DNA from 3 places in the Fundicoccus sp. Sow4_D5 genome. Region 2 is predicted to be linked to each of the others. Evidence: riboswitches for the same ligand, from Rfam matches in the RefSeq annotation. Region 2 holds a riboswitch; each other region holds the start of a gene.
What was found. A riboswitch is a leader RNA that binds a small molecule or an ion and turns the genes downstream of it on or off. The one in region 2 is predicted to bind cobalamin.
Positions count from the first base shown of each region.

Region 1 (10,358 bases), on a different contig from region 2:
ACGAGTGCAGAAGTAGAGAATACAAAGGCTATTGAACTGTATAAAAGAGCAGGTTTTAAGGAAGGCGACGTATTCGAGTATGAATCTGGTGGCGTCATATATACGGAAATCCGCTTATTGAAGTCATGGGAAAACGTTCATGCATAGTAGAGTAGTTAACCAGCCTATGAGTCCTATGAGGAAATAAATGTATTCATACAAAATCATCCGAGATGACATTTCGTAGTCTCGGATGATTTCATTTACTTACTTGAGTAGAAAATCAAATAAGGAGTGTTCGTTAAGTTTTAATTGTTCATTTCTTAGCTTGAGGTAATTTACGTGGTGATATAACAAGAAGTATAAGATACCTGACACCAAATAGAGACTGCTTGCCACAAACCAAATGTTTACCTCTGTGCGGAGTAATAAAACCGCTCCTACCAAAGCACCCATTACAAAAGAAGAAATATTCATCAATTGAAATCGTGCTTTCCAGAGTTCGGAGGGTTTCCCTGCTAAGCTTCTTCCAATGGCTAAGCCGGCATCGGTAAGATTTCCTGACATATGGGTCGTCCTGACAATCATACCTTTATAATAGACAAACATGCCGTTTTGAAGGCCTAAAATCATGGCAGTGCCTAAAGAATACCACAATGGATCTTTAAGTACGAAGCTAGCAACTGCAATCGCAAAGGCAGAGACTAATTGAATATACCCATAACGACGCGTTAATTTAAATACTTGTGCTGGAAACAAAAAGCCACTCAAGAGACTTCCCAGGAAAAAAGCGAGTAAAATCATTAACAAGTGAATAAATTTCTCGTAATTTCCTTCGAGCAACACAATCATACCATGCGTCAAATTACCTGTATGATGGGAACTAGTTGCCGAGAATAAGATTATAGATGTAGCATTCATAAAACCCGCAATGGCGGATAATAAAAAAATCCAACTAGTGAACTGAAACTTTAGTGCTTTTTTTCTCAAATAAATCCCTTCTATTCCTAGTGCTGTATAGTCTACATTCTATCGCATTCCTTGAGATGTGGTCAAATAGACACTGATAATAATCTAATGAAAGTAAAATTGTCAAATTTTAATCTTACTGAGGTAGAAGAGATATTCCGGCATAGAAAGTTAGTATTCTTGATAGTCATGTGACATCAGAATATAGAATACTCTGAGATTCAAGAGTATCCTGTGTTTATTAAATTCCTGATTAACAGAGTGAATCGTTTCTGGCAGTGTTCGTTTTAAACTTGGATTATTTGTCCACTCGTGTTGTGTGACTCGAAAAGAGAGACTAATTATGCACGCTTATAATTAGCTTAATTTTATAACTTTTGTTACTATGTATTTAGCGATAGGACGTTAGAATCTATCTATCTAGAAAGAGGGTGAGATAATGAAAAAAATAATATACAAAGTCTATTTCATTAATCTCATACTTCACTGTGTGTAAAATTAAATTCATTATGATTAATGCTCATTTTTGAAATTTTCTTTGTAGTCGTGACTAACAGACTGTTGGAAATTTTGAACATGAGCTTTTTATATGAATTGAGGGAAAAGATGGATTTTGGAATTAATGCATATTGTATAAGACATGGGTTTGTTATAGCAGATATCGTAAGAATCACTGAAAAAAATCGAAATGTTTATCAAGTAGTGAATCACAAAGGAGACCACCTCCAGGCTATTACTACTAACGATAAAGATTATTATGTCGGAGATTTTGTGAGTGTCACCACCGTTGATAATCAGCTATTTATTACGCACTGTTTAACTAGAGAAAATGTAATATCCAAGGCGCGTAACACAACGAGTAAAGATTTTTTGTTTCATGTAGAGGAACAAATTCTAGCGACTAATGTAGATCAATTATTTATTTTAATTGCCGCTGATCAACGATTTACATTAAGCAAGCTAGAACGCTATCTCATGGTATTTTCAGGGATGGTAAAGGATATTAAGATACTTATTTCTAAAAATGATTATCAATTAAAAACAGAAAAGATATTAGAAGATGTATCACGGGTGTATCCTCATTTAAGAATCTGTTCTTATTCTATTTTAAATGAGGAAAGTTTGCTTCATTTAAACACATTATTTGAACCAGGCGAAACGGCACTATTGGTTGGATCATCAGGTGTGGGAAAATCCACCTTAACCAATTATTTATTAAATAAAGTGTCAATTATTACTAACGACGTTCGAATGGATGGAAAAGGAAAACATACGACCACTGCGACTAAAATGTATCATGCCACAAGTAGTGAATCATATTTAATAGATAGTCCAGGATTTAAAGGGATTCAAACATCAAGAGAAATTGACTCTGAAATACTCTTTGAGGATATTAGTCGATTAGCAGTAGAGTGTAAATTTAATGATTGTAAGCATCAAAGTGAACCAGGATGTGCTGTGAAGTCAGCTATAAAAAATCAAAGATTAGATTCTGAGATGTATGCAAGGTTTCTCTATCAGAAAAAGAAAAGAGAAGGCTACGAAAGATATATCCGAGATAAGAATAGAAAAAAAGGGTGAATGATCACAATAAGCTTTAGTGGCTAACGGTTTTGAGACGACTATATAGTGTTCATTCCACCAAAAGAAAAAGAACACGTTATCTTTAAAGATGGCGTGTTCTTTTGATACTTTATAAGGGATTAGCGAAAGTTACTCCAAATTTTCATTCGCTGCTTGTCCCGAAGGGCTGATTGCTTCTTCAATCATCGTGTTGGTCGTTGTACGGCTGTCATAAGCTTGGCCAATTTGAATCAAATGATCTAGGTTTTTCTGGTAATTGGCAGCGAAGACCACCGAATACAATAGGTCCAATAAATAGATAATTGAAGTATTGGACGTGAAGTTACCGATTTTAGAGTAGAGACGTTCACGTGTCGTGATGCTGAGATTGCAGTCACTCATCCGGGCAATTTGGTTGTCACCCATATTCGTGAGCGATAGTATTCTGGCACCTTTTTGCTTCAGGAACTTCCCGCAATGCACATAAGTCGCGTTTTCTCCAGTATAAGAAATAATCAAGCCACACGTATCTGGGCTGGCATTGTAGGCTTCATAGACACTGATATCGAATTCACTCGAAAGGGTGACCGGCATACCAATCCGTCGCATTTTAGTCACAAAGTCCGTCGCGATTTTAGCATTCGTCAGTGAAGCAAAGATAATAATTTGCTTAGCGTCGAGTAGAAGCTTCTGAGCTTTAACAAGGGACTCTCTTTCAACTAAGCTCACGGTATCTGAAATCGTATTCTGTTCGAGTTGGGCTAATTTGTGCATGATGGTAATGACATCGTCTGTGTGATCGAAAGGAATATTGGCGTCAATGACATTGAAGTGGCTGTTGAGGTATTGCCATTCCTTTTGGTATTCCGTGCGAAGACTCGTCCAGCCATCAAAGCCAAGTTTCTTGGCTAAGCGAATCACAGAGTTGGGGTTCGTGTGTGTAAAGCTTGCTAAATTTTGCGTCGTCAATTGGTCTAATTCATGTGGGTGTCGGATGAGATAATCTGCAATTTGATTTTCTGCGTCTGAAAAAGTCATGGCTCTTAAGTGCTCAATTATTAACATAAGCCCTCCTGTACACATAAAGTGTATTGATTTGTGTTCATTATACACAAAAACACTGTGTATTCCTAGAATCGCTGTGTCAAAGTGAATAATTACGGCAGTTTGATTGAAATTGGCATCGCATTTCAGTTAACTTAGAGTTAAGGGAAAGTCTATTTGAAAGGGGCATGTTTACATGAATGAAAATTGGTATATATTTATCGATGTGGATGGAACGTTAGTTGATTATAATAACCATCTGCCGGCATCTGCTGTGCAAGCAATTAAAGAGGCTCGTGCTAACGGGCATAAGGTGTATGCGGTGACCGGACGGTCTAAAGCAGAAATGTACGAAGAAATTTTAGGCATCGGCTTAGATGGCTATGTTGGAGGTAACGGAAACTATATTGAGGCAAATAATGAAGCGTTAATGCATTTAGCAATTCCAGTCGAGGATGTCAAAAAGATTGTCGACTGGCTTCATGAAAGAGGCTTGGAATATTATGTAGAAGCCAATTCAGGACTGTATGCTTCGACTAATTTTAAAAAACGTGGCAAAGAAACCATGCGTGCTTATGTTGAAGGTAAAGGTGTGGAAACGGATGAAACATTCTCAGTGGATGACGCCTTCCCCTATATGATTTACGGTACAGAGCCTGTACGTGAGGATGTCAATAAAATATCGTTTATCTTAAATACTTATCAAGACTACTTAGATGCGACGGAATACTTTGCTGATTTTCAAGTGAATTCTTGGGGTGGTAAAGGTGAGCATGCCTTGTTCGGTGATGTGGCGCGTGGCGGGATAAATAAACGGACAGCTTTAGAATTTTTAGAAAGCCATCATAAGTTAAATCCTAAACATACAATGGCGGTAGGGGATGCCAAAGTGGACATTCCAATGTTGGAGTATGCTGAAGTTGGAGTTGCGGTAGCTAGTGGTGGCGAAGAAATAAAAGCCATGGCTGACTACGTGACGGATGCAGTTTCAGATGATGGTTTATATAATGCGTTTAAACACTTTGGTTTAATTTAGTTACTTAGAATTGAAGGGAGCAAATATATTATGACAACACCAAAATTTCCAGAAAATTTCTTATGGGGAGGGGCTACAGCCGCAAACCAATTAGAAGGCGCTTATAACGAGGGTGGGCGTGGACTGAGTGTGCAAGATGTGATGCCAAAAGGCTTAATGACAGCACCCACTCTAGAACCAACAGAAGAGAACTTAAAATTAAAAGGAATTGATTTCTACCATCGTTACAAAGAAGATATAGCTTTAATGGCACAAATGGGCTTCAAAGTCTTCCGCCTATCGATTTCTTGGTCAAGAATTTATCCAAACGGTGACGACGCCCAACCAAACGAAGAAGGACTACAATTCTATGATGATTTGTTTGATGAACTGCATAAGCATGGCATGGAGCCATTAGTGACCTTGTCGCATTATGAACCACCTCTGAATTTAGCTCGTAACTATCGTGGTTGGATTGACCGTAAAGTGATTGGCTTCTTTGAAACATATGCTCGGACAGTCTTTGAACGTTATCAAGATAAAGTAAAATATTGGTTAACATTTAATGAAGTTAATTCAATCATAAGCGCACCAGCTAACGGAGCTATTTTTCCAGAGGAAATGGAAGTTACTTTAGCTGATAAATGGCAAGCGGCTCATAACCAATTAGTTGCCTCTGCAGCAGCTACTAAAATTGCTAAAGAGATTAATCCTGAGATGCAAGTCGGTTGTATGGTCATTTCGATGCCAACTTACCCAATGACGCCAAAGCCTAAAGACCAACTAGCGGTTAGAGACTTTATGAATGAGAACTATGCCTTTACAGATATCCATGTTCGTGGCGAATACCCAGGTTATTTAAAACGTCATTTGCGCGAACAAGGCATTGAAATTAAATTTGGTGAAAATGATGCCGCAATCTTAAAAGAACATACGGTCGACTTCATTTCATTCTCTTATTACGTCTCATTAGTTCAAGCTCATGATCCTGAAACTTATCAGAGTGGTGAAGGCAATATTTTCCGAGGGTTAGAAAATCCATACTTAGACTCTTCAGAGTGGGGCTGGCAAATTGACCCAATTGGCCTACGCCTTGTTTTAAATGATTTCTGGGATCGATATCAATTGCCACTCTTCATTGTTGAGAATGGCTTAGGTGCCAAAGATGTACTGATTGAAGATGGCGCAGGTAGCTTTACCGTTGAAGACGATTACCGAATTGCTTACTTGAAAGCTCACTTACAACAAGTTGGCGAAGCAATTGAAGATGGCGTAGAATTGCTTGGTTATACTTCTTGGGGACCGATTGACTTTGTATCCATGTCAACCGCTCAAATGTCTAAACGTTACGGCTTTATCTATGTTGACCGCAATGATGATGGAGAAGGTAGCTTGAAGCGTTATAAGAAAAAATCTTTCAACTGGTATAAAGAAGTGATCGGCACGAATGGGGCAAGTTTATACGACGCTGAGTAAATGACTAATTAACCAATCAAGACAAACTCTCACTTATAATAGGAGGAATAATTAATGGGCTTTCCAAAAGATTTTCTATGGGGTGGCGCTACAGCTGCTAACCAGTACGAAGGTGGCTACAATGAAGGTGGACGCGGCTTGGCGAACGTCGATGTCATGCCACACGGCGAGGACCGTTTCCCAATTGGCTTAGGTAAAAAACTTCACTTAGCCTTTGATGAGGCACATCACTATCCAGCAAAAGTTGGTGTGGATTTCTACCACCGCTATAAGGAAGATATCGCTCTTTATGCTGAAATGGGCTTTAAAGTGTTCAGAATGAGTATTGCTTGGAGCCGAATTTTCCCTATGGGAGATGAAGCTGAGCCAAACGAAGAAGGACTAAAGTTTTACGAGAATGTTTTCAAAGAACTGAAGAAGCATAACATCGAGCCTTTAGTGACTATTACTCACTTTGATATGCCAATTCATTTAATTAAAGAATATGGTGGGTGGAAAAACCGTCAAGTTGTGGATTTTTATGCGAACTTAGTACGCGCTTTATTCACACGTTACAAAGGTCTAGTCCGTTACTGGATTACCTTTAATGAGATTAACATTATTCTTCATTTACCATTTATGGGTGCGGGTCTAACGTTCGAACCTGGCGAGAATGAAAAGCAAGCGAAATACTCAGCGATTCACCATGAACTGGTCGCAAGTGCACTCGCAACGAAGATTGCTCGCGAGATTGATCCAAACATTAGGGTAGGCAGTATGTTGGCGGCAGGGACATTCTATCCAGCTTCACCCAATCCTAAAGATGTTTTCCAAGCCCAGCAGGATAACCGCAATAACTATTTCTTCGTGGACGTGCAAGCACGAGGTGCCTACCCAGCTTATGCCCTTAAATCTTTTGAGCGCGAAGGTATTGTAATTCCGTTTGAAGAGGGCGACAAGGAACTATTGAAAGAAAACACGGTCGATTACATTACCTTCTCATATTACACGTCGAATATGTCAGTCCATCCGGATAATGTTGATGCACATGAAAAAGCCTCGGGTAATATTATTGTAGGTCAGAAGAATCAGTATTTGAAAGTCAGTGAGTGGGGTTGGCCAATTGATCCCTTGGGCTTGCGTACGACGATGAACGAAATCTATGACCGCTACCAAAAACCACTTTTCGTTGTTGAAAATGGTTTAGGTGCCATTGATAAACCGGACGAGAATGGCTATGTTGCAGATGATTACCGTATTAATTATCTACGCGATCACATCAGTGCTATGAGGGATGCTGTGACATTGGATGGTGTTGACTTAATGGGCTACACGAGTTGGGCACCGATTGATCTAGTGTCTGCTTCGACAGGCGAAATGTCGAAACGTTATGGCTTCGTTTATGTGGACCGCGATGATGCAGGTAATGGTAGCTTGAACCGTACGAAGAAAAAATCATTTGAATGGTACAAGCAAGTGATTGCCTCAAACGGCGAAACTATTTAATCAAATGCTAGAATGCGACTCACAATCTTACGGCAACGCGGGATAGTGAGTCGTATTTGTTCTAAAAAATTTTTTCAAAGAAGTTCTATCTCAGAACGGAGAATAATTATTCTACAGAAAGGAGTTTGAGTATGATAAGCATCAATATTTATTACACTGGAAAAGCAGATAAGGCCCAGCAATTTGCCCGTGAGATGAAAGAAAAAGGACTAGTTGATCGGATTCGTCAACAAACAGGCAACTTACGCTATGAGTACTTCACGCCACTTGGCCAACCAGAAACAATTCTTTTAATCGATGCATGGGCTAAGCAATCATCACTCGATGCGCATCACCAGTCCCCGATGATGGATGAAATCATTGCCTTGCGAGAGAAATATGACTTGACGATGACCGTCGAACGATTCGTTAGTGACACTAATGGAATTCCCGAATATGATGCGACCTTCATTCGCGAGTCGCAAGCGGACTAAACTGCAATTTCAAGAGAAGATTCCAGACAGGCATATCATGATTTATCTAGATGATAGAAATTATCTGTTGGAGTATGACAGTGAGATAAAGAGTGCGATTATAAGCGAAAGTTTAAGTAAGTAATATTTGGTCAGGTAAATTTCCATGTCCTTATCACTTATTTGTTGAAGCACACGATGCGAGTTTGTAAAGCATGATAAAATCAGTACAAAGGTAGGGCGTTCGTGATTAATACAGATCTTAAAATGATGATGCGGATAAAGTAACTGACAGAAATAAATTTAAAAATTAGAAAAACCCGAGATTACGATGATGTAATCTCGGGTTTTTCTCTTGCTTACTTGTCTAGATAATCAATTATTTCAGTGTTGGTCAAATAGACTTGCAGTAAATCTAGATTAAGGTGAAGCTGGTGTAAATCCAGCACAGTCCCTATGCTACTGTGAGCCATTATTTAATGGCAAGTCAGATCTCCATCTATGAACAATAATTGTTACATCTCAGGGTTTTGTAACATTTGTTTATATCTGTTTGCTTATTTTGGACATTTTGTGTCCTTTTTAAAGTTTGAAGATTATGACAAAGGCCTGGGAGCTTTCTGTACATAGTCTTTTTTTATTGGCTAAAATTGTGCAGGAACTTCTGGAGGAATATCCTGTAATAAATTTTAGAGGAGGCCAGCATGAAGAAAGTCGAGCTATACACCAAAGATGGTTGTGGTCAGTGCCAGCTACTTAAGCAGTGGTTAGGTATGAAAAAAGTTACTTATAGTGAAGTGAATGTCAGTCATAATGAACCAGCCCTTGAATTACTTCAATCACGTGGTATGACATCTTTACCACGCATAAGGATTGATGATGAATTCATTAAATATAGTGAGTTTATTGATATATTAGATTACTTATAAAGGAGCAGACAATGATCAAAACAGTCATAAAACGTACGGGTGATATCGTAGAGTTTGATAGAGAAAAAATTAAAATCGCGATCACTAAAGCTAATAATGAAACTAAAGAAATGACAGAAGAAAATATCGAAAGTGTGACACAGAATATTATTAACGGGATTGATCAAGAATCGCTCGATGTAGAAACGATCCAAGACTTAGTCGAAGAAAAGCTCATGTTGAACCTGTTTACTAAGACCGCCAAGGCTTATATACTTTATCGCCATGAGCGAATTGAAGAACGGAAGCCAGATATTTTTAAAGGCCGAAAGAATCTGAAACCCTTTGAGTATCCAGAATTAGCGTTATACAAAGAAGCGATTCAACACTCCTACTGGCTGCATACGGAATACAACTATACGAGTGATATTCATGATTATAAAATTAATGTCCAGCCACATGAGCGGACCGCGATAAAGAATTCTATGCTAGCCATTGCCCAAATTGAAGTAGATGTTAAAGAATTCTGGGGGGATTTGTATAAGCGTCTCCCTAAACCAGAACTTGCGAATGTTGGCTTTACCTTTGCAGAATCCGAAGTCCATCATAGTGACGCTTATGCCCATCTATTAGAACTATTAGGTCTTAATAGTGAATTCGAACGAATTGAAGAAATACCTGCACTTGACCATCGCGTTAACTATTTGAAGAAACATAATGATTATGCCAGAAATGGTAGCAACCGGGATTACACGATCGCAATTTTATTATTTTCGGCTTTCATTGAACATATTTCTTTATTCAGCCAATTTCTAATAATTATGGCATTCAATAAACACAAAAATCTGTTTAGTGGAATATCCAATGTGATTGAAGCGACTTCTAAGGAAGAACAGCTTCATGGGGAGTTTGGGATTGATCTCATTAACACGATTCGCAATGAGCAACCCCAGTGGTTTGATGAAGAGATGGCTCGAGATATTTATGAGTTATGTCGCGACGCATATATTTCAGAACACGAGGTTTTGAATTGGATCTTTGAAGATGGGGAATTGGATTTTATTCCGCGCTATACAGTAGAAGAATTTATTAAAAATCGACTGAATAATTCACTTGAATTCATTGGGCTCGAACGAATTTTCGAAGTGGATGAGGTGGAAGTTGCAAAAACAGATTGGTTTGATGATGAAGTGGTCGCAACTAAACATGTGGATTTCTTTGAGAAGAGATCGGTCAACTAATTTCTCGAAACGAAGAGTTGCAAGATTCAGAGGGCTTGTTGACTTATTTGACCACGCATCCCAACGTGAAACTGGTCATCAAGCCAATTGACGGTGCTGAAGGCCGGGGTGTTTCAGTTGTTTATTGGGCCGATGGACAAATTCATAGAAATAGCCAAACTATGACTCCTCCGATGTTTTTAGACTATCTCGATAATTTGGATGATTACTTTATCTCAGAATTTAT
Region 1 covers NZ_JBQKLF010000008.1:108,491-118,848, reverse strand. Annotated here, with positions in the region: gene ACTQ45_RS10020 (GNAT family N-acetyltransferase) at 1-147, shown strand, start outside; gene ACTQ45_RS10015 (YoaK family protein) at 247-969, opposite strand; gene rsgA (ribosome small subunit-dependent GTPase A) at 1,555-2,529, shown strand; gene ACTQ45_RS10005 (MurR/RpiR family transcriptional regulator) at 2,662-3,576, opposite strand; gene ACTQ45_RS10000 (HAD family hydrolase) at 3,752-4,591, shown strand; gene ACTQ45_RS09995 (glycoside hydrolase family 1 protein) at 4,622-6,046, shown strand; gene ACTQ45_RS09990 (6-phospho-beta-glucosidase) at 6,101-7,531, shown strand; gene ACTQ45_RS09985 (putative quinol monooxygenase) at 7,663-8,004, shown strand; adenosylcobalamin (AdoCbl) riboswitch at 8,387-8,529, shown strand; gene ACTQ45_RS09980 (glutaredoxin family protein) at 8,688-8,912, shown strand; gene ACTQ45_RS09975 (ribonucleotide-diphosphate reductase subunit beta) at 8,924-10,132, shown strand; gene ACTQ45_RS09970 (sugar-transfer associated ATP-grasp domain-containing protein) at 10,150-10,358, shown strand, end outside.
Region 1: linked by a shared signal. The riboswitch ahead of ACTQ45_RS09980 (glutaredoxin family protein) and the one ahead of ACTQ45_RS04785 (DUF4430 domain-containing protein) in region 2 are both predicted to bind cobalamin.

Region 2 (10,358 bases):
TAACCAAGTATCCTATATGTTATTAGGAAACGTCTTTGGGACAGCTGCCATTATTGGAGTCATTGTCTTACCAATTTCATCTGGTTTATCTGCTTTCCGTTCATTGAGAAATATTATTGCAGATTACATCAACTTAAAACAAGATAACTTGAAAAATGTTTTGTTATTAACCATTCCAATCTTTGCCGTGTCATTCATTTTAACTAGAGTTGACTTTAACTTACTATGGCGTTACTTCAACTGGGCAAACCAAGTGATTGCAGTTATTGCCTTGTTCGTCGCGACGCGTTATTTAATGTATAAAAAACGTAACTATTTGGTTGCCTTACTACCAGGAACCTTTATGTTATACGCATGTCTAGTGTACATTGTCAGCGAGCCAATTGGCCTTAACTTAGGCCTTAATGCATCGACCTATATCATTAGTTTAGCGGTAGGTGTGGCAATCTTAGTCTTCTTCTTTGTGACAGGTAATAAACAAATGGCTAATTTGGCAGAGCGTCCAGATTTAACGCACGACTATCTACCAATCGGTACCTTCAGTAAATAATAATAAATTGCATAATAAGTCTTGAGTAGCGACTGCTACTTGAGGCTTTTTTGCGTCTTAAAGGCTACGGCGTGAGTTCCAGCGAGCGTTCTGAATCCTGATGCAAGGAATTTCGAGGACTATTTAATGAGTAAATTTTAGAAGCGAAAGTGGGATTTTGACAAGGAAACGCTTTCATAATTGACTTCGTGAGTATTTACAAAAGACTTGCGTTATACTTATTTCAGTAGTTATTTTTTTAGTTCAGATTAAAAGGAGCGTAATATGCGATACTATGATCAACACTTACACACCTATTTCTCACCAGACTCACGTGAAACGTTTGAAAACTATTTAAACCTAACTGACTTACCATTGATTAGTACCGAGCATCTTGATTTTTTCAGCCCCTTACAGCGGGCCGATGATGTGATACCGGATTATGACGGTTATAGTGCTAAGGTTGAAGAATTAAATGCGACCTATGACAACTGTTTATTAAAAGGCATCGAGGTTGGTTTTACTTACGCCGATCGCCACCGAATTGAAGAGTTTTTAGCAGGAAAAGACTATGATCTTAAACTGTTGAGCATCCATCACAATGGTCGCCACGGTTTTATGACCTTGAATCATGATCAAAAGCCTTTAGATATTCACCTCGATGAGTATTTCAGCCTCATGCTAGAAGCTGTGCAAGCTGCCCCATATGCGAACGTTTTGGCTCACTTTGACTTTGGTTTAAGAGGCTATGATGACGTGCAATTGCAGGAATTAGAGCGCAAAGAAGCCATTTTGACGAAAATTTTTAGAACGATGATTCGTCAAGACCAAGCCCTTGAATTGAATACTCGGAGCATGTACCGCTACGACAATGCGCATCTGTATGACTATGCAATTGGTTTATACAAACAATTAGGCGGCAACTTATTTACTGTCAGTTCCGATGCCCATCGAGCCAGCGACTATCAATTGCGTTTTAGTGATGCCTTTAACATGTTGCGCAAACACAATGTCAAACAATTAGTCACCTTTCAAAATAGCGAAGCCAACTTTGTGGCGCTACCCAACTAAGCAAGCAATGCATTCACTGCTTGTCAACCCAACCCCTTTAGAATTCAAGGCGGTTGGGTTTTTGTTTTTGTCTCAGTCAACCAACTTACCAGCCCACTAGGATTCGCTTAATTTTTCTCTAAAACTAAACTAATTTTTTTATGTTTACCTAGTCAAGGGGCCCACCGCTAGCTCTTAAAATAAGTAAGTATTATTTAGTGTTTCCACGAGGAAATTGAAAATATTTTTTAATATTAAAGCTTTGAGAGAGCCTGTATAGACCAATATTCGCCATAAAAAAATACTTTTGATTTTTAGATGATAATGCGTGACTTTTGGAGTAGAGAGCTTTAAACTATGTCATTGATGGTATAAGTATATTGCCAGAAAATGGCAAGTTTATATTGTAAGCGTTTTTGTAAATCAGTCATACGTTGTTTGTTGCTCAAGGTGTAGAAATAGAGGTGTAGAATGAATAATTTTAGTTGGGCTTGGACTTATGTCAAAACGGACTGGGGAAAAATGTTAGTCGCTTGCCTACTGTTGCTGGTCAATTCAGGTTTGTTTTTAGTCAATCCTTATTTAATTGGTTTAATTGTGGATCAGGTGATTTATAGTAATCAAGGGCAATTATTAATTCCTATTATTTTAACGATGGTTGGGTCGACGCTTATTCGTACAGTTGTGCGTTATAGCTATCAAATGATGTTTGAACAAATCTCTCAGAATAGTCTCTATCGCTTGCGTCAGGATTTGTATCATAAGGTCAATGAATTAGATTTTGAATACTTTAACCATACGCGTGTCGGGGACATAATGGCGCGGATGACAGGGGATACAGATGCGATCCGTCACTTTATTGGTTGGGTATCCTACAATATTGTTGAAAGTTTAGTCTGGTTTGTTTGTGCAATTGTGGCAATGGGCTTGATTAATGTGCCATTGACACTTTCGCTTGTAGCTGTGACACCACTGATTTTCATCTTTGCTCGTCGTTTAGTGAAAAAAAGTAGTATCAAATTTTTCGACATTCGCGAGAGTTTTTCACGTTTGAATTCGATGGTGGAAGAAAATATTGGTGGTAACCGCATGGTGAAGGCTTTCGCTCAAGAAGAGTTTGAAATTGAAAAGTTTGATAAGCATAATGATGACTTTAAGCAAAAGAACTTGGCTTCTGCTGATGTGACTCGAACTTATATGCCATGGCTAGAAGGCTTTGCTGGTAGCTTGAATGTGATTACCTTAGTTTTAGGTGGCTATTTAGTCATTCAAGGCTCGATTTCGATGGGTGAATTGGTCGCCTTCAATAGTTATTTGTGGATGTTAAACAATCCGATGCGGATGAGTGGCTGGCTGTTAAATGACGTTCAGCGTTTCCAAGCTGCGTGTATCAAAATCCGTGAGTTGTTAACAACTCAATCACGAATACCAGTCATGAATCATGATAAATTGCCGCCTGTTAAAGGGCAAGTGGAGTTTGATAGCGTGTCCTTTAAGTTTGCCGATGATCCAAACTTTGCCGTCTTGAATAATGTCAGTTTTAAAGCAGAAGTCGGCCAAACGGTCGGTATTATTGGGGAAACGGGTTCAGGTAAATCGACACTCGTTAACTTGATCGGTCGTTTCTATGATGCAACCGAAGGTGAAGTAAAAATTGATGGGCATAATATTAAGGAATACCCAGTGCGTTTTTTACGTAACCATATTTCGATGGTTATGCAAGATGTCTTTTTATTCTCAAATACGATTTCAGATAATATTGCCTTTGGCGATCCTTATACGACTGCTAACAATGTCAAACGCATGGCTGCTGTCGCGGATGCGGATGCTTTTATCTCACGGATGCCAGATGGTTATAGCACAATTGTCGGCGAGCGTGGGGTTGGCTTGTCTGGTGGTCAAAAACAAAGAATCAGTTTAGCGCGAGCCTTGACCAAAGTACCAAGTATTTTAATACTTGATGATACAACCTCAGCGGTCGATATGGAAACGGAAGCGAAAATTCAACAAGGTTTAAATGAAGTCACCGATCTCACGACAACGTTTATTATTGCCCACCGAATTTCGTCAGTCCGTGATGCGGATTTAATTTTAATGTTGGATAAAGGCTCAATTGTTGAGCGTGGGACTCATAGTCAGTTAATTGCCCAAAGAGGGCGCTACTATCGTCTTTACCAGAAACAATTGGGAATGGAAATTGCGGATGATGACCAAGAGGCTGTTTCAGAACTAACTGAAACGCCAAGCTTGTAAGTAAGCGGGGTGACTAAAATGTTTAAATTTAAGCAAAAGAAACGTATCACAGATACAGAAAACTTTGATAAATCAGCAGAAGAAGTAGAAAAAGAAAAAGTCTATAAGCGTCAACGCTTGGAAGACGACGAAGAATTAGAACAAGAATTTAAATTTTCAGATTTAAAACGAGTGGCCAAATATCTAACGCCATATCGTACAGCAGTCTTGAAAGTGTTAGCAACGATTATGTTGGCTAATATCGCCGCCTTGGTGGGACCTTTGTTAACCAGAAGTGCCATTGATGAGGTGATTCCAGCAGGCGACACCTTACGCTTATTCCTATATGGTGGCTTGTTCATCCTGACCCTAATCGTGATTGGCTTGTGCATGCGTTATCGTATTTATGCGATTACCGAAATTGGTCAAGATACATTGAAGGACATGCGTTCTGATTTATTTACGCACCTGCAATCTTTACCTTTTTCCTATTTTGATAGTCGACCGCATGGCAAGATTTTGATTCGTGTCGTCAACTACATCAACACCTTGAGTGATCTCTTGAGTAATGGAGTCATCAACCTGGTGTCCGATTTATTTAGTTTGATTTTCACACTCAGCATTATGCTATTGATTGATGTTCGTTTGACCCTTTACAGTCTCGCTTTGTTACCGATTCTTTTTGGCCTAGTGCTGTGGCTGAAAAATTCACAACGCCGTGCTTATCAGCAATTAAGTAACAAGCAATCGACCTTGAATGCCTTTATTCACGAAAGTATTGCTGGGATCCGAATTACACAATCCTTTGCTCGTGAAGACGTCAATAACGAGATTTTCACATCAATCAGTGAAGAAAATCGGACTCATTGGATGCAGGCTGTTAAAATTCAATTTTTAATGTGGCCAATTGTTGAGAATATTTCCATCTTAACGGTTGCGATGATTTACTTTGTGGGTATTCGCCAAATTGGTGTTGAGGTGTCCACAGGGACCTTGATTGCCTTTGTGGCCTATGTCAATAATTTCTGGAATCCGATTATTAATATCGGGAACTTCTACAATAATTTGATCACGGCCTCTGCTTACTTAGAGCGAATTTTTGAAACGCTAGATGAGCAGCCACAGATTGTGGATGCCCCCGATGCCCAGCCATTGCCGGCCATAAAAGGGCATATCGAATTTAAAGACGTGATTTTCCGTTATGAACCAGGTAAAAATATTCTGGATGGTGTCAGCTTCAAGATGGAACCAGGTAAATCCGTCGCCCTAGTTGGACCAACCGGTTCTGGTAAAACGACGATTATCAGCTTATTGAGCCGTTTTTATGATGCGAACGAGGGAAGCATCCAAATCGATGGGCATGATTTGCGAGATATCACGATGCGTTCCTTGCGTAAGCAAATGGGTGTCATGCTTCAAGATACTTTTATTTTCTCAGGCACCATTATCGACAACATTCGTTACGGTAACCTAGATGCGACTGAAGAAGAAGTCATCGAAGCTGCCAAGACTGTGAGGGCGCATGATTTTATTATGAACCTTAAGGATGGTTATTATACCGCCGTTGAAGAGCGTGGGAGCACCCTGTCAGCAGGGCAACGCCAGCTGATTGCTTTTGCACGAACGATTATTGCCGATCCGCGTATCCTAATTTTGGATGAAGCGACCAGCAGTATCGACACGGAAACGGAAGAATTGTTACAAGAAGGCTTACAAGAATTATTGAAAGGCCGAACATCCTTTATTATTGCCCACCGCCTGTCAACCATTCGCAACAGTGACCAAATTTTCTACATCGAACAAGGTCGCATTGTCGAAAGCGGCAGTCACCAAGAATTATTGCAATTACGTGGCCTCTACTATCAATTGTATCAATCACAATACAACCAACTCCTAGAGCAAAATAGTTAAATCAATCATACTGCGAGCCTCTCTTACTTGAAGCAATCAAGGGTTAGGGGCTCTTTTTGTTACCTTAGAACAGTCGGCAAATGGGGTGAAAGCCAAGATTGTGTATGTTTTATCAGCCGGCTCTCTGGAGAAGCAGTGAACAGACCAAAGAATGCTGTAAGGTGTAAAGGACTATTTTGCCTGTGTTTGGGGTATTTTTCTTTAAAGACTATCTCGAAATTTAATTAAATATATTCCAATGATTAGGCGTATATGTTAAACTAATCACATTAGAAAATTGGAGGAATGATGGGATGTCAAAATTATTAAAGTTACTGGTGTGTGGTACGTGTTTACTCGGGGCTTTCTTGCCCAGCAATTTAGTTGTAGCTGCGCAAGCAGAGGATGAAGCGGCTGTCGATTTGTTAGTCGGTGTCATGCCAGCCACGGATGCGGCGCCGATTTTCTGGGCGGATGAGTACGGTTTGTTTGAAGAAGCCGGGATCAATGTCCAAGTGGAATTATTTACCAATGCGACCCATCAACAAACGTCAGCCCAAGCCCAACAAATTGATGTCTATATGGCGAGTTTGGTCGAATTTTTAATTGCGATCGAAAACAATCCCGAAGCGGGTGCGATTACGACCAGTACGGACGGGGTCTTTCCTGTGGTCGTGTCACCCAAGTATGATGGCGGAAAAGACGTCAGCATTGGCTTGATGGAAATCAGTGTCACGAATTATGTGGCCGATTTATTTTTAAGCGATTATGCGTTGGATAAACAGTTTATTGCAGAAGTTCCGTTAAGAATTCAGATGTTATTGGCCGGGGAATTGGACATGGCGGTTCTGCCAGAGCCGATGGCGTCAAATGCGCAAGCCCAAGGCTTGGAGAAATTGTTAGTGAGTGAATCGGACGATTTTTCTCCGAATGTGATGATTTTCAATCAAGCGACCTTAAGTGAAGAAGCCGACAAAGTGGCTGCCTTCCATCAAGCCTATAATGCGGCTGTTTTAGCGATGGAAGGACAGGAAGAAGCGGTCAAGGCTTTGTTGCTTGAACGCATTGGTTTAGATGAAAGCATCCAAGACTTATTGGTGCTACCAACTTATCATCTAACTCGCTTGCCGAGTGAAGAAACTGTTGAAGCAGCTCGCGTTTGGTTAGAACAGTTGTTGGATCAAGACATTACGGTGCCCTATGATGAGTTAGTTGTTGAGGACTATGTAAGCCATGATTAAAGCTGATTCCCTAAGACTAGTCAGTGGTTCGACCGTGATTTTAGACGACGTCACGGTCGAGATCAAGCGGCATCAGACGACCGTGATTATCGGACCCTCTGGCTGTGGGAAGTCAAGTTTATTGCGTGTACTTGCGGGTTGGCAACCATTGACTTCGGGCAGCCTTGAGCCGAATTTAACAAGCAGTGAGGTAGGGTTGCTCTTTCAAAATTATCAATTATTTCCATGGCATACGGTTGAGAAAAATCTACGATTAGCCTTGCAGGCCTTAAAGTTAACACGCAAAGAACAAAGCGAGCGTGTCAAAGAACTGGCGCAGACTTTGGAGCTTCAGTCACTTCTGCAAAAGTATCCTCACCAAATTAGTGGCGGACAGCAACAAAGAGTGGCCTTAGGGCAATTACTAGCCAAGGAGGCAAGCTATTTATTTTTGGACGAACCGACCTCTGCCTTAGACGCTTTTACGAAAGAAAAAATTCAAGACTTACTGGTCAGTTTGCAAAAGAAACACCATCTAACGATTGTTTGGGTCACGCATAGTATCGAGGAAGCGGCTTTTCTTGGACAGAATGTGTGGGTGATGGAAGAAGCCAGCGTCATAAAAAGTTTGCAGAATCCCTTAGCTGCCAGTGAGAATTACCGGCAACAGGCCCATTATTTTGAGCAACAATTGTTACTACGACAACTTTTGGGAGGCGATCAGCGATGAAACAAATGCAGTCTAAAGTTTATGCTAGTTGTATGGTCCTGCTTGTCTGGTATGGCGCTTACCGTGTGTTGGAGGCATTTATCGTACCGAATCCTTGGCTTGTATTTGAGTATTTGTGGCACGAGTCGCTTGACGGGAGCTTGTGGCTACATATTCAAGCTAGCTTATGGCGGATTTTATGGTCAGTAGCGGGCTCCTTATTCTTGGGTGCCTCATTAGGTTTACTGGCAGGCAGTTTCTCACTTGTTGATCGTTTGTTAACGCCAATCGTCTATTTGTTTTATCCTGTCCCACGGGTGGCCTTCTTGCCAGTCTTTTTACTGTTATTAGGCTTAGGTGAGCTGTCAAAAGTCGCCTTAATGATTGCAGTAGCAGCGTTTTATATTTACATTCCTTTGCGTGATACAGTCAAATATTTGCCAAAAAGTTACTTGCAACAAGCCCGGCAATTTGGCTTTAATGCTTGGCAGACTTTGAGGTATATTATTTTACCATGTGTGGCACCAGAATTATTGACGGCCTTAAAATTAACATTAGGGACAAGCATGGCAACGTTATTTTTCGTAGAAAATTATGTCACCCAGTGGGGTTTGGGCTATTTTATTATGACGAGTTGGTTCAAATCGGATTATATTGCCTTGTATGCGGGCATCGTTTTACTTAGCTTACTAGGCAATATCCTGTTCGCTTTATTGGGCCTCGTTCAAACACTCAGCATCAAGTGGCAAGCTTGAAGTAGCTGTTAAATTTTCCTTACTTCTTTCTGTCAAGACTTGAAATAAACTTGCGTTTGGCCTAAGATAAATTGAGATAGAATTACCGTTCAAAGACAGCTGAAAGATGGAAGTTTGGTTCAATTCCAACACGGTCCCGCCACTGTAATCATGTGACAACATGTAGTCAGATCTTTCTTTCAGTTCGCTAATTTTTGCGATGACTATTCCGAGGCAGAATAGAATCGTGCAGCAGTCTATGTAGGGGTACATAGGCTGTTTTTTTGCATACAAGGTATGGCTGTTTTTTCTAGACCGGATGAAAAACATCTCAGGTAGCTCTGCTTGTGTCGCTGTTTTAGCAAATAATTGGCTTCTATCAAAGCTTAAGTTTACTAAGGAGGAATTATTTATGAAAAAATGGTTATTACTTTTATCAGCATCTTTTGTCTTGGCAGCTTGTGGTCAAGAGGTTGCAGAACCCCAGGTTGACACGTCAGCTGACACATCGACAAGTGTCGTTGAAAGCGAGGTCAGCTCAGAGCTTGCGAGTTCAGAAACAGATGCTGACTTAGTTGAGGTCACAGTGTCCGTAACGGAAGATGGCGAATTAATTACAGACGGTGAACAAGTAGTCGAAGTCGAAGAAGGTGCACTGTTATTAGATGTGATGAAAGAACATTATGCTATCACAGAAGACGGCGGCTTTATCTCAGCCATTAATGGCGTAGAACAAGATGAAGATGCAGGCAAATGGTGGATGTTTGATGTCAACGGTGCAATGGGCGAAACCGGTGCGGCAGAAACTGAATTACAAGCAGGTGACTTAATTGAATGGAAACTAGAGGCCTTCGAATAAAACCAAGAAAATACTTTAGCGTTCAAAGAATTGCTGTCTTAGCTGCCCTAACCGCCATGAGTCATGTTGGGCGCTTGCTCTTCCAATTTATCCCTAATGTTCAGCCAATGACGACGATTCTCTTACTGATTGCGCTAGTGATGGGGACTGTTGACGGGCTGGTTGTCGCTTTATTGTCCTTGTTACTATCCAATATGTTTCTAGGGATGGGTCCTTGGACAATGTCACAATTTATTGCGTTTACAGTCGTTATATTAGTGACGGGTTGTTTGCGACCAGTCTACCGTTCAAGCCGCCTAAAGCCACTACTGAAACGTGGCCTGTTTATTGCTTTTGCTTTTCTGACAGGTTTGCTGTACGGCTTTGTTATTTCGATAATCGATACTAGATTATTCGGCATTGCTAATTTCTGGGTCTATTATTTACAAGGCCTATCCTTTGATCTATTACATGCTGCTGGAAATGCTGCCTTCTTCTTAATCTTGGAACCAATTCTGGTACCCTTAATTAAAAAGCACAGTGGCTTGTCGTTCAATTAAAGACAACAGGACCAATCAGACCAACTCATAATGACTGGCCGAAAGGTCGTGTAGGAAAAATCCATCATCAAAAGCACTCATTGACGCATAGGCTTTCAATGGGTGCTTTTTGTTTTCTCAAAGGTATAACGAATGAGTCAATCTTTACAAAAGAAAAAAAATCAGGCACAATGTTGTTAACGGATACATTAAAGTATATACTTTAACGGATGGCTCATTCATGGTAAAAAGCAGCACAATCAGGGGTTGAAGCATAGTGAAAATTAAACAATTTTTTCAAATGAATACAATTAAGAAGCGACTCTACTTGATTTATGTAGGGCTGCTTTTTATTCCCATTATTCTGGTAGGCTATTATATCAGTGTTGAAATCCGCTCGAATCAGATCGATACGAAAATTGAAGAAATCGAACAGAATACCATTCGGACAACGAATGATTTAATCAGAACCTTTGAATTGATCATCCGCGTCTCTGACTGGATTTACCAAGATGAGCGACTTGCTCAAATTGTCGGGACCCAGTTTCAGAATATCTATGACGTTGTGCAAACCTATGAAACTTATAGTCAGTTTTCTGACTATATAAAATATTATC
Region 2 covers NZ_JBQKLF010000002.1:83,794-94,151, forward strand. Annotated here, with positions in the region: gene ACTQ45_RS04750 (carbon starvation CstA family protein) at 1-550, shown strand, start outside; gene ACTQ45_RS04755 (PHP domain-containing protein) at 815-1,600, shown strand; gene ACTQ45_RS04760 (ABC transporter ATP-binding protein) at 2,051-3,832, shown strand; gene ACTQ45_RS04765 (ABC transporter ATP-binding protein) at 3,851-5,722, shown strand; gene ACTQ45_RS04770 (ABC transporter substrate-binding protein) at 6,016-6,942, shown strand; gene ACTQ45_RS04775 (ABC transporter ATP-binding protein) at 6,935-7,651, shown strand; gene ACTQ45_RS04780 (ABC transporter permease) at 7,648-8,385, shown strand; adenosylcobalamin (AdoCbl) riboswitch at 8,466-8,617, shown strand; gene ACTQ45_RS04785 (DUF4430 domain-containing protein) at 8,777-9,223, shown strand; gene ACTQ45_RS04790 (ECF transporter S component) at 9,199-9,762, shown strand; gene ACTQ45_RS04795 (cache domain-containing sensor histidine kinase) at 10,019-10,358, shown strand, end outside.

Region 3 (10,358 bases), on a different contig from region 2:
AACATCAACTAGGAATTGGAACGGTCGTTAAAGGAATCAAGATGAAAGATGCCTATGAAATTTATGACATCCGCAAATCGCTCGATACATTAGCCACAGTAAAAGCGATGCAAAATATGACGGCAGATGACTATCAAGCACTCGAAACTTTATTGACTTACGGCGAAAAACTAAATAAAGAGGACCGCGTCGATGAAGTGTTGCAAAATTTCTCTGATTTTAATTCTTTTATTTACGATAAATCAGAAATGCTACGCTTAAGACAAATTGTAACGGAGCTGCAAACCTATCTCGTTTATTTTCGTGATGTCGCAATTCGCTCCTCAGCTAGACGCCACATCGCCTTAGAAGAACATTGGCTCATATTGAAAGGTATGAGAAATAACGACATCGAATCTATTACCTTGATGGTTCATGATCACCTCGATCGTTCGCTCCAATTTATTATCCAAGAAATGGAGCAACGTCATATTGACTAGAAATTCTCAAACATTAATCAAATACGTTGCAGATGCTGCTATCCAAGCACTTTATTGTGAATTAAACTTATCCCCTAAACCTGGTCTAGTCGACCGCTATAACAGTGGCTCGCACCATGACATGAACTATCAAACATTCTGCGATAGTATCGTTGCTTTAACTCCCTTCTTTTCAGACTATGTAACATTAGGTTTTGAACATCAGGGAGACTTAGAAGAACTGTTCATACAAGTCCGCGATGTTGGAGTATGTGCCGAAAAAGCGATGCTGTTAGCAACTAAAGGGATTAACACACATAAGGGGGCTAATTTTTCTTTCGCAGTTATTTTGGGAGCTACGGGTTACTATTTAAATCAAGAACCGGGCTTAGTTTTTTCTCTACAAGACATTGATGGCATTTTTCAAATTGTCCAGCAGATGACGCGCAATTTAGTGGACAAGGATTTCTCAAACTTACATCTGAAAACAAAACTCTCCTACGGCGAAAAGTTATTCTTGGAAAAAGGACTCACCGGTATACGCGGGGAAGCTTCCGCTGGTTATCCAGCGCTACGTGAAGTTTTAATGCCCTTTTTGCGCGAGCAAAAAACAACTGATGAAGCGGTTGAGACGCAGTTTTTACGTGGGATGCTTTTACTGATGAGTGAAGTAGAAGATGGTAATATCCTTCACCGAGGCGGTTACGATGCTTGGCTGCAAGTAAAAGGCGAGACAAAAGAGCTTCATCAGGCCAACTTTGACACGGAAACTTTACATGCTGAGTTAGTCAATTACGATCAAGTGATGAGGGACCGTCATTTAAGTCCTGGTGGAACGGCTGATTTACTTTCACTTGGCTTTTACTTGGCCTACTTGGAAGGTTTTATCACGAATTTTGGGGATTCTACTTCTTGCTTGAAGCATGTCTCATTGTGAAAGAGTGATTTTCTGCTTCACCTAAGATTGAACTAAAAGAGGCCAGGACAATTTGTCCGGCCTCTTTCTCATATTTCATATCTTAAGAATTCAAGTAATCCAGTGCATAAGCTACATGGAAGTTGACCATGATCGGTAAGGCACGCTCATCGAGGTCAAATTGATTGTGATGCAAGCCGTAAGAGGTTTCCTGGGAACTGTTCACCCCTACGCGACCATATAGTCCTGGAGCTAGGGTCAATAAATCAGCGAAATCATCGGCTACCATGCTTGGCAATTTAGAGGTAATCACGTGTTGACTACCGCCAAGAAATTCTGCTGCAACTCTTGCACCGCGTTTTGCTTGGACTTCGTTGTTAATGACGGGCAAGGCTGCCGAATAATTCTCGAACGTCACCGTCGCACCGTGAATTTGGGCAGTCAAACAGGCAACTGCTTCTACTTTCGCAATCATGCGGTTTCGTGTGTCGTGAGTCATCGCTCGGATTGTGCCTTGAATATAGGCACGATCAGCCACAACATTGTAGCGTGTCCCCGCTTCAAAACGGCCGATACCAATTACAACAGGATCTAAAGGATCCACTTGGCGGGAAACAATATGTTGGATTTCAGTGACAATATTTGCTCCCACTACTAAAGCATCGACACCGCGGTGGGGTTGAGCCGCATGAGCATTTACCCCTGCAACTTCAATCGTAAAAATATCACAGGAAGCATTTTGCGGGCCCGCGATGGCTTCAATTTTCCCCAGAGGAACATTGGGATCGACGTGAAGTCCGACTACTTCGTCGACTCCATCGATTAAGCCACTGTCAACGAATTGGCGTGCCCCGGCACCAATTTCTTCTGCTTGTTGAAAGGCTAGTAGCACCGTACCTCCAAAGGTATGACGGTTATCCTTTAAATACTTGGCGGCGCCTAATAGTGCTGCCGTGTGAGCATCGTGGCCACAAGCATGATTAAGGCCGGCTTTCTTTGAAGAATAGTCTGTTTCTTTTAAATCCGGCACTTCGAGCGCATCGATATCTGCCCGTAAGAGTAGACTGCGTTGGCGTTGCGTTTCATTAGCATCAACTTGAGTGCCAATGATTTTGGCTAAAGTCCCTGTCTCACCTATTGTTTCAAACGAAATATCCAGTTTGTTAAGAATCGATTGAATCGTGGCAGCTGTTTCATATTCTTTAAGACTCGGTTCAGGATTTTGATGGAAATGGCGTCGCCACTCGCTTAGTTGGGGAGTCAAAGCTAAAATGTCAGGTAAAAGGTGCTTCATTCGATACCCTTCTTTCTCTTATCACGTCGTCCATTCAATAAGAAAAGCAAAGTCGGTCAACACATAAGTTGACCGACCGCTTTGCTTTTGAGTTACAGTTAATTATTCAGCATCTTCTTCTGATTCTGCATCCTCAGCGTTAGCATCAGACTCTTCTGCGTCATCACCAAAAACAGGTGCGCCTTCCCAGATTGGCTTGTCTCCACCGTTTGATAAGTCATAAATAGCTTGAGCGACTTCCTCTGTTTGGTAAAGTTCTACAATCCGGATCAAGGTTTCGTTGTCTTTTGTTTCTTCAGTTGCAGCAATGACATTTTTGTACAATTCATTTAATTGGTCTGGATAATCTGCATCAACGAAAATAGCTTCTTTCAATGAAAGACCAGCATCAGTTGCGAAGTTGGTGTTGATGATAGCAGTAGCCACATCTGGTAAGACAACTGCTAATTGAGCCGCATCTAATTCTTCAAATTGTAAGTTTAATGGGTTATCAGTAATGTCTTCAGTAGTCGCTAGAGCGCCCACTGCATCATCCACTTCAATCACACCGGCGATTTCTAACGCTAGAATCGCACGACCGCCATTAGTTGGGTCATTGGGAATCGCGACTACATCGCCATCTTGCAACTCGTCCAATGAGCTGATTTTTTCAGAGTAAGTACCCATCGGCGATACAAAGGTGAACCCTAAAGGTGCCAATGTACCATCATTAGAAGCATTCCAGTCTTCTAAAAAGGCTACGTGTTGGAACGCGTTCAAGTCTAATGAGCCATTTTGTAAGGCAACGTTGGGTTGGTTATAGTCGGTGAACAGTTCTAATTCAACCGTGATATCTTCTTTAGCGGCTGCATCGACCACAATTTGCCAAATTTCTTCAGCTGGTCCAGATACGATTCCGACGGTTACGGTTTCTTGTGCTAAAGCGCTCGTTGCACCGAAGCCTGCTAATAATCCTGCTGCTAATGTCGTTACGCCTAATTTTTTAATCCAGTTTTTCATTATAATTTCCCCTTTTTAGTTGTTTTAGTGTTATTAATCAATAGCATTGCTGATGGTCAGTGTTCAACTTTACGAATCAACCAGTTAAAAATCAGTTGACTAACGAAAACAATAATTAAAATTAAAACCGTGGAAACAAGTATGACGTCCATTCGACTACGTTGGTATCCTCTGGCAATTGCCATCGTTCCCAAGCCGCCCCCGCCAACTGCACCAGCCATGGCCGTTAAACCAATTACGTTGATTACCGTTGAGGCGCTCACCCGTAAAAGTGCTGGCAAACCTTCGCGTAAATAAACGCGGTAAATGATATCAAATGGGCTTGAACCCATCGCTTGAGCTGCTTCGACCACACCGGGATCCACTTCCAAGAGGGCAATCTCCACTTGGCGGGCGAAGAAAGGAATCGTTCCGATGACAATCGGGACCGTAGCAGCTGTTGCTCCAATGGTCGTGCCGACTATGAGCCGAGTCACGTTAACTAATAAGGCTAAGAGAATGATGAATGGAATCGAACGAAAGACGTTGATTAAAGCATCCAATATTTTAAAAACCGCCTGATTGGGTAAAATACCATTAGGTCCCGTAACTGTAATAATCACCCCTAAGATCAAGCCGAGTGTACCCCCAGCCACAATAGTCAAACCGAGCATATACAATGTTTCCCAGGTCGCTTCGATAAAACCATCACGTAGCGGCCAAGCGTGTGGCAGCCATTCTTCCATGAAACTATTAAAACTTAAAATGAGTTGTGTCATGTTATCCCTCCTTTGTCACGTATTCTTCAAGCAGTTCGCTGACTGAATCGACCGTTACGCTATTTTCACGTAAGTAAGCGACACTCCGCTTGATATTATTGCTGTCACCGGAGAAAGCTACTAGTAAATTTCCAACCGGTGTATTTTGTAAAATTTCAACATGACCATAAATAATGTTGACCGTCACATCGAAGTCTTTCACCAAGGTAGCGATTAAGGGTTGGGTTGTGCTAACCCCAACATAACTCAAGCGAGCGAGAATCCCATCGCGATTTAATTGCTGCGTTTCTGGATGTTGTAAAACGGTAGCCAATTCTTGGTCAAAATGGGTTGCAGTATCAATAAACTCTTTTGTTAGTTGTTCTTTTGGCTGGGTGAAAATATCAATAATGGTACCTTGCTCCAGAATACGACCATCTTCCATGACCGCCACTTTATGGCATAAGTCTTTTACTACTGACATTTCATGCGTAATAATGACAATCGTTAGACCTAGTTTTTCGTTTAATTCTCTCAATAAATCGAGAATCGAACTGATTGTTTTTGCTATGCTCTCTATAAAGTAGACAGAGAAATAAAAAAACTCTACTACTTTTATAGGGGGCTATTTCTATGTCAGGAAGAACAACTAAACATACATTGGAGGAGCGTGTTAGTGCAGTTCGACGTGTTACTGAAGAATATCATAGTTACAGTCAAGTCGCACGAGACTACTTAGTCGATCCCTTAACGATAGAAGCTTGGGTTAGAAAATATCAACTGGATGGCTTAGAAGGGTTGAAAGTATCTAAATCACATAAGAATTATTCGAACGAACTTAAATATGCTGCTGTTCAAGCTTATTTATTCGGTCACCTTAGTTCACAGGCATGCTGTGAAAAATATGGCATCTCTGATGGTTCAGTGTTAAGAACGTGGATTAAACAGTATACTAATGGTGAGGATTTAAAATCTATTAGTAAAGGGAGATCGACGATGACTAAAGCGCGTAAAACAACACACCAGGAACGATTGGAAATTGCACAACACTGTCTGGCAGAAGATAAAAATTATCAGAAGATGGCTGATTTGTACAACGTTTCTTATTCGCAAGTTTATCAATGGGTTCGCAAATATCAAGCGCATGGCCCCGATGCATTAATTGATCGACGTGGCCGTACGTTAGAGTCGAAATCCAAGCTGAGTGAACAAGAGATTCTTCAACTGAGAATCAAAGAGTTGGAGCGTCGTAATACCTATTTAGAAGCAGAGAATGGTCTAATAAAAAAGTTGAAAGAAATCGAAAGGAGGCGGTAACCGCCACAGCAGTAAGAAACGATTCTAAGTTTAAAGCGATTCAGATGCATCACGAAGAAACAGGCTGTACCATTACCCTATTATGCAATTTATTAGAGGTGTCACGTTCCGGCTACTATAAGTGGCTAAATCGTGAAGAAACCGTACTAGATCAAGAAAATGCCTGGCTAATGGCTGAAATCGAATGGGTCTTCCAATTATATGAGGGGATTTTTGGCTATCGTCGTGTACAGATACATATTAATCGTTATCACTCAAGAAATTATAGTTTGAAAAGGATTCGCCGCTTAATGCAATTAATGGGCTTGAAGTCCCATATTCGCCGCGCAAAGGGGTATAGTGCTCAAGCGAGTTATCGTAATATAGAACCCAACCGACTGAATCGTGAATTTAGCGCAGATAGACCCAATGAAAAATGGGTCACAGATATTACTCATCTCTTCTTTGGTATGAGTCAGAAAGCGTATCTAAGTGTAATAAAGGACCTTTATGATGGCTCAATTATTGCCTATCAAGTGAGCTTAAAAAATGATACCGTTTTAGTGATGGATACCTTAAATCAAGCAATTCAGGTTGCACCTGAAACAGGCATTTTAATTCATAGCGATCGCGGTAGTCAATATACTTCTGGTGAATATCGTCAATTTACGACACAACAAGGATATATTAGGAGTATGTCGCGTACAGGTGAAGTGTTAGATAATGCGCCTATTGAAAGCTTCTTTAGCCATTTTAAATGTGAATGTTACCATTTAAAAAAGTTTCTGACTTATGAAAAATTAGTAGAAGCTATCGATAGTTACATCAGGTTTTATAACGAAACACGATTCCAATCTAAATTAAACAACCTGACACCATTGGAGTTTCGGAATCAGGTTGCAGCTTAAATTTTATTTTATTACAGGGTCCAAGGCGCTTGTTGCTTCATCACACAACAGGACATCTGGATCATTGGCGAGGGCACGCGCTATCGCAACCCGTTGCTTTTGACCTCCTGATAATTGGCTAGGGAAATTATCGGTTTTTTCTTTCAAACCAACTAAGCTGAGCAATTCAGCTACTTTCGCAGCCACTTCTTTCTTATTCAATCCGCTGCCTTTTAATGGGAAAGCGACATTTTCAAAAATCGTGCGTGATTCCATTAAGTTAAAATGTTGAAAAATCATCCCAATTTTCTTACGAGCTTCCCTTAAATCTTTAGGTGCTAACTCCATTAAATTCTGTCCATTGACATTGACTGTTCCTTTAGTTGGTCTTTGTAACAAGTTAATCGTCCGCACTAACGTACTTTTCCCCGCACCACTATAACCAACAATTCCAAAGATCTCGCCTTGTTCGACTGCCATCGAAACATCTTTCACCGCTGTGACGACACGATCATCGTCATGAAAAATCACATCTATATCACGTAATTCAATCACATATGTACCTCCTCTAAATACTGCATTTACTTACAAATAAAAACCGCTCATCTATGGATGAACGGCAAAAAAACGATAGAGAGTCTGTATTAGAATTCCATCGTTTCTTCTTTTCCATCCCCGAAAAATAGAAACTAAATTATTTGGCAGGTCTCCTGGCTCATGCTTCGTCCTACTACAGCCCTTCCCGTATTCCTAACCTACAGCTAGGTGATACAGTGGTTTACTGATTCGTCCACACTAACAGTTGCGGGGGCAGCTCCAGCTTTCAACTGGATTCCCTTTTAAGGCATTGCGATGCCGCCAAATAATTAGGCACTATATATTGTATTGTAACACTATATTTTAAACCCATTAACACTACATGTAGTATTGCAACATATTCATTAAGCTAATCATAGGTTATTTAGATTTCTATAAAGTAAGGTTAATAGCACAATTAGACAGATTGTCTTACATAGAAAGAGAGCTGGAATAAACTTTCAGCCTCGCTTTTTTTCACGTTGGGTGATTTTATATGGTTCACCTTTGCTATCATAGGTAATCCATTCGCCCACCGGGTCTCCTTTTTCAAAGTAGCCTGAACGCTTAATGGTGCCATCAATGCGGTACCATTCCCAATAGCCTTCTGGTTGGTCGTCAACTATTTTGCCTTTTGACCAGATGGTCTCGCCACTTGCATGGTACTTGATTGTGTAGCCATCCACTACTTCTATTTTCTTTTGCTTGATGCTTTTTGGATTGATTTTCTCACTTTTATTGCTCATCATGCTTATCCTCCCAACTTTATTTGACTGCAAAAATTCATTCTGATTCTATTCCTTTAACTCAAAGTATAGTGTCAGACACCGTAACGTTTTATCGCGCGTTGGAATTGCCTTTTCACAACCATATGACCTTGACCACTAGACCTCAAATTTTTCTAACACAAAATTGTTGTTAGACGTGTTTATCACGACATCAAAGTGTTCGCTGTAAGGGTGCATAAACCGTTCATACTGAATTCGCCGCTGTGGGTGGAACTCTTTTAAATCAGTCAGTTTGACGCCCCGCTCTATGACATCACGATTTTCCCTTCTTCTGAGCTCTGTTTCGCTATCACAGTATAGATAAATCGATAGATCAAATAAGCCTAACTCTAAAAATGTAATGCTCATGCCCTCGATGAAACTAATTGGATAGCTTGATGAAATTAAAGAGCTAGCCATATACTCCGTTTCGATGGTATAAAAATCTAGTCCATTTCGAATCATTTGAATGTCTCGTTTTAAAGCTGGCAAATGGTGGGCTTGCGGGTGACAAGCTGTCATTTTGGCAGCATATGTTTGATGATTCAGTTTCTCTAAGATTTTCTGTACTATTGCTTCCAATTTTTCACTTTCTTTTTTTGACTAGGATTTACTTTACGGTTGTTCCATTATAATGCGACATCTTCTTCTCCTGCAAGTTTACTGATGGATGTGTGACGATTTGGTTTTGGGAAATACTAGACAGAAAAAGGTACATCTCAGGTTTTAAACCTCGATGTACCTTCTAAATTAATGTGATGCCGGCTATAGGGATCGAACCTACGGCCTCCGCGTTACGAGTGCGATGCTCTACCAACTGAGCTAAACCGGCATTCTTTGTGTTTTGAACTACAAAGAATATAATAAACCTTTCAGCCAAAATGTAAAGGTCTTAGTGAAAAATAACACAGCTAGTTTTCAGTTTCAAGCTCATTCCTCTAACTCAGGATGGTTAATCCCTAGAATACGTTGTTGGCGTTCCTCGATATTTTGAATATCTAGTCTTTCCGTAAAATTGGGACTCGTTAGATTAAACAGATAATTACTGTAATCCTTAATATAGTTTAGCTTCTTCGGATGTGCAGAATAAGCAACTGTCAACAAAGAGTCAAACAGTGCCACCACTCCAGAAATATCTTGCTTCATATAGTGAATTAATTGCCAATAACTTTCATATAAGTCTTTTGGAAAATTATTGAAATCATAAATCACGTTACCTCCCGAAGAAAATGTCTCATCAGTGTCTTCGCCCATTACCACAAACCTTCCTGGTATACTGGCAAATTTTGAATCCAACAAAGCCTTGTAGTTTAAGATATAAATGGCGGTATTAGGATCATTTATGCCTGGCGAAACCGCCCTCAGAGCTACTTCAATCAATTTAGCTCGAGCAAAATTTGGATCGTACATAGAAGAAGGTTTTTCTTCATAAGTTAGGGTGCGGTTTATTGCCGCTTGGAGCTGTGATTCATCTTCAACTTTTCGGTTAGTGTATAAGTCGACGACCGGCTGATTTGTGGAAATAAACTCTCCTATTCTTAAATGTAGTACCATGGTGCCTTTGAATTCCTTGCTCAGTTCAACTAGTCGATTAAAATTAATATATTCAACATAACCACTCTCGTTAGCATTTACTGTGAAGATGTGTAGCGTGTCTATTTGAGGAAGATGATCAAACAAAGGCATTTCTTGAAAGTAATCAATCGTTTCATCCGCAACTGACTCGGCCTCCTTGTACAATTTCGTCACAAGATGGTCCAATTGTACGGATATCGCCACATTATAAACAAACTTTATAAAGTAAAAAACGCAGGCAAGGGCATACAATAAGGCAATGGAGGCCGAAATAACTAAATATTCATCCTCTGAATTGCGCATAAAAAACAAAGAGGAAAGACAGTAAATAAAACCACCAAGAAAAATCCCCAAAGTTTGCATAGATGTTTTCTGCAAGAGAAAATTCTCGACCGTCCGGGGGCTGAAATTAGAAGAATAGAACGAAATGACCGATAACATCGTCGCAAACGTGAAGGTCGCCACTGAAAAAAGGGAGCCCGCTAGCAGGCTCAAGATTGATTTGGCCAAATTGACGCTCGTTAGAAAAACAGTCGGGAAATAGTCCAACACATTAATCGACCTTGTGTCGAGCAGGATAACACCAATCGCTAAAATGAAAGAAAAGAGCACGCTCCCTCCTAAAATAAGCCAAATACTTTTATCTTCAAAAAATAAGCGAAATGCCTTGACCATGATCTATTACCCCTCCCTTGATAGAATTATTTTCTCTATTATACCATTCGCTTCATAGGAATGACTTCTTTTTAGCCATACTTTTTCTGATGTTCCTTCTTCAACTTTAAATACGCCTCATCTTCCCTGACAATTTTCCACTTCTCTTCAAAGATAGCGGCTGACTTTGCTTTTTCTT
Region 3 covers NZ_JBQKLF010000010.1:106,509-116,866, forward strand. Annotated here, with positions in the region: gene ACTQ45_RS11220 (GntR family transcriptional regulator) at 1-479, shown strand, start outside; gene citG (triphosphoribosyl-dephospho-CoA synthase CitG) at 472-1,395, shown strand; gene ACTQ45_RS11230 (M20 metallopeptidase family protein) at 1,478-2,668, opposite strand; gene ACTQ45_RS11235 (MetQ/NlpA family ABC transporter substrate-binding protein) at 2,771-3,667, opposite strand; gene ACTQ45_RS11240 (methionine ABC transporter permease) at 3,724-4,425, opposite strand; gene ACTQ45_RS11245 (NIL domain-containing protein) at 4,427-4,942, opposite strand; one part of gene ACTQ45_RS11250 (IS3 family transposase) at 5,038-5,686, shown strand; one part of gene ACTQ45_RS11250 (IS3 family transposase) at 5,686-6,608, shown strand; partial or broken gene ACTQ45_RS11255 (methionine ABC transporter ATP-binding protein) at 6,624-7,142, opposite strand; cobalamin riboswitch at 7,271-7,465, opposite strand; gene ACTQ45_RS11260 (hypothetical protein) at 7,625-7,912, opposite strand; gene ACTQ45_RS11265 (phosphoribulokinase) at 8,048-8,512, opposite strand; tRNA gene ACTQ45_RS11270 (tRNA-Thr) at 8,690-8,762, opposite strand; gene ACTQ45_RS11275 (DUF2254 domain-containing protein) at 8,861-10,180, opposite strand; gene ACTQ45_RS11280 (DUF4385 domain-containing protein) at 10,252-10,358, opposite strand, start outside.
Region 3: linked by a shared signal. The riboswitch ahead of ACTQ45_RS11255 (methionine ABC transporter ATP-binding protein) and the one ahead of ACTQ45_RS04785 (DUF4430 domain-containing protein) in region 2 are both predicted to bind cobalamin.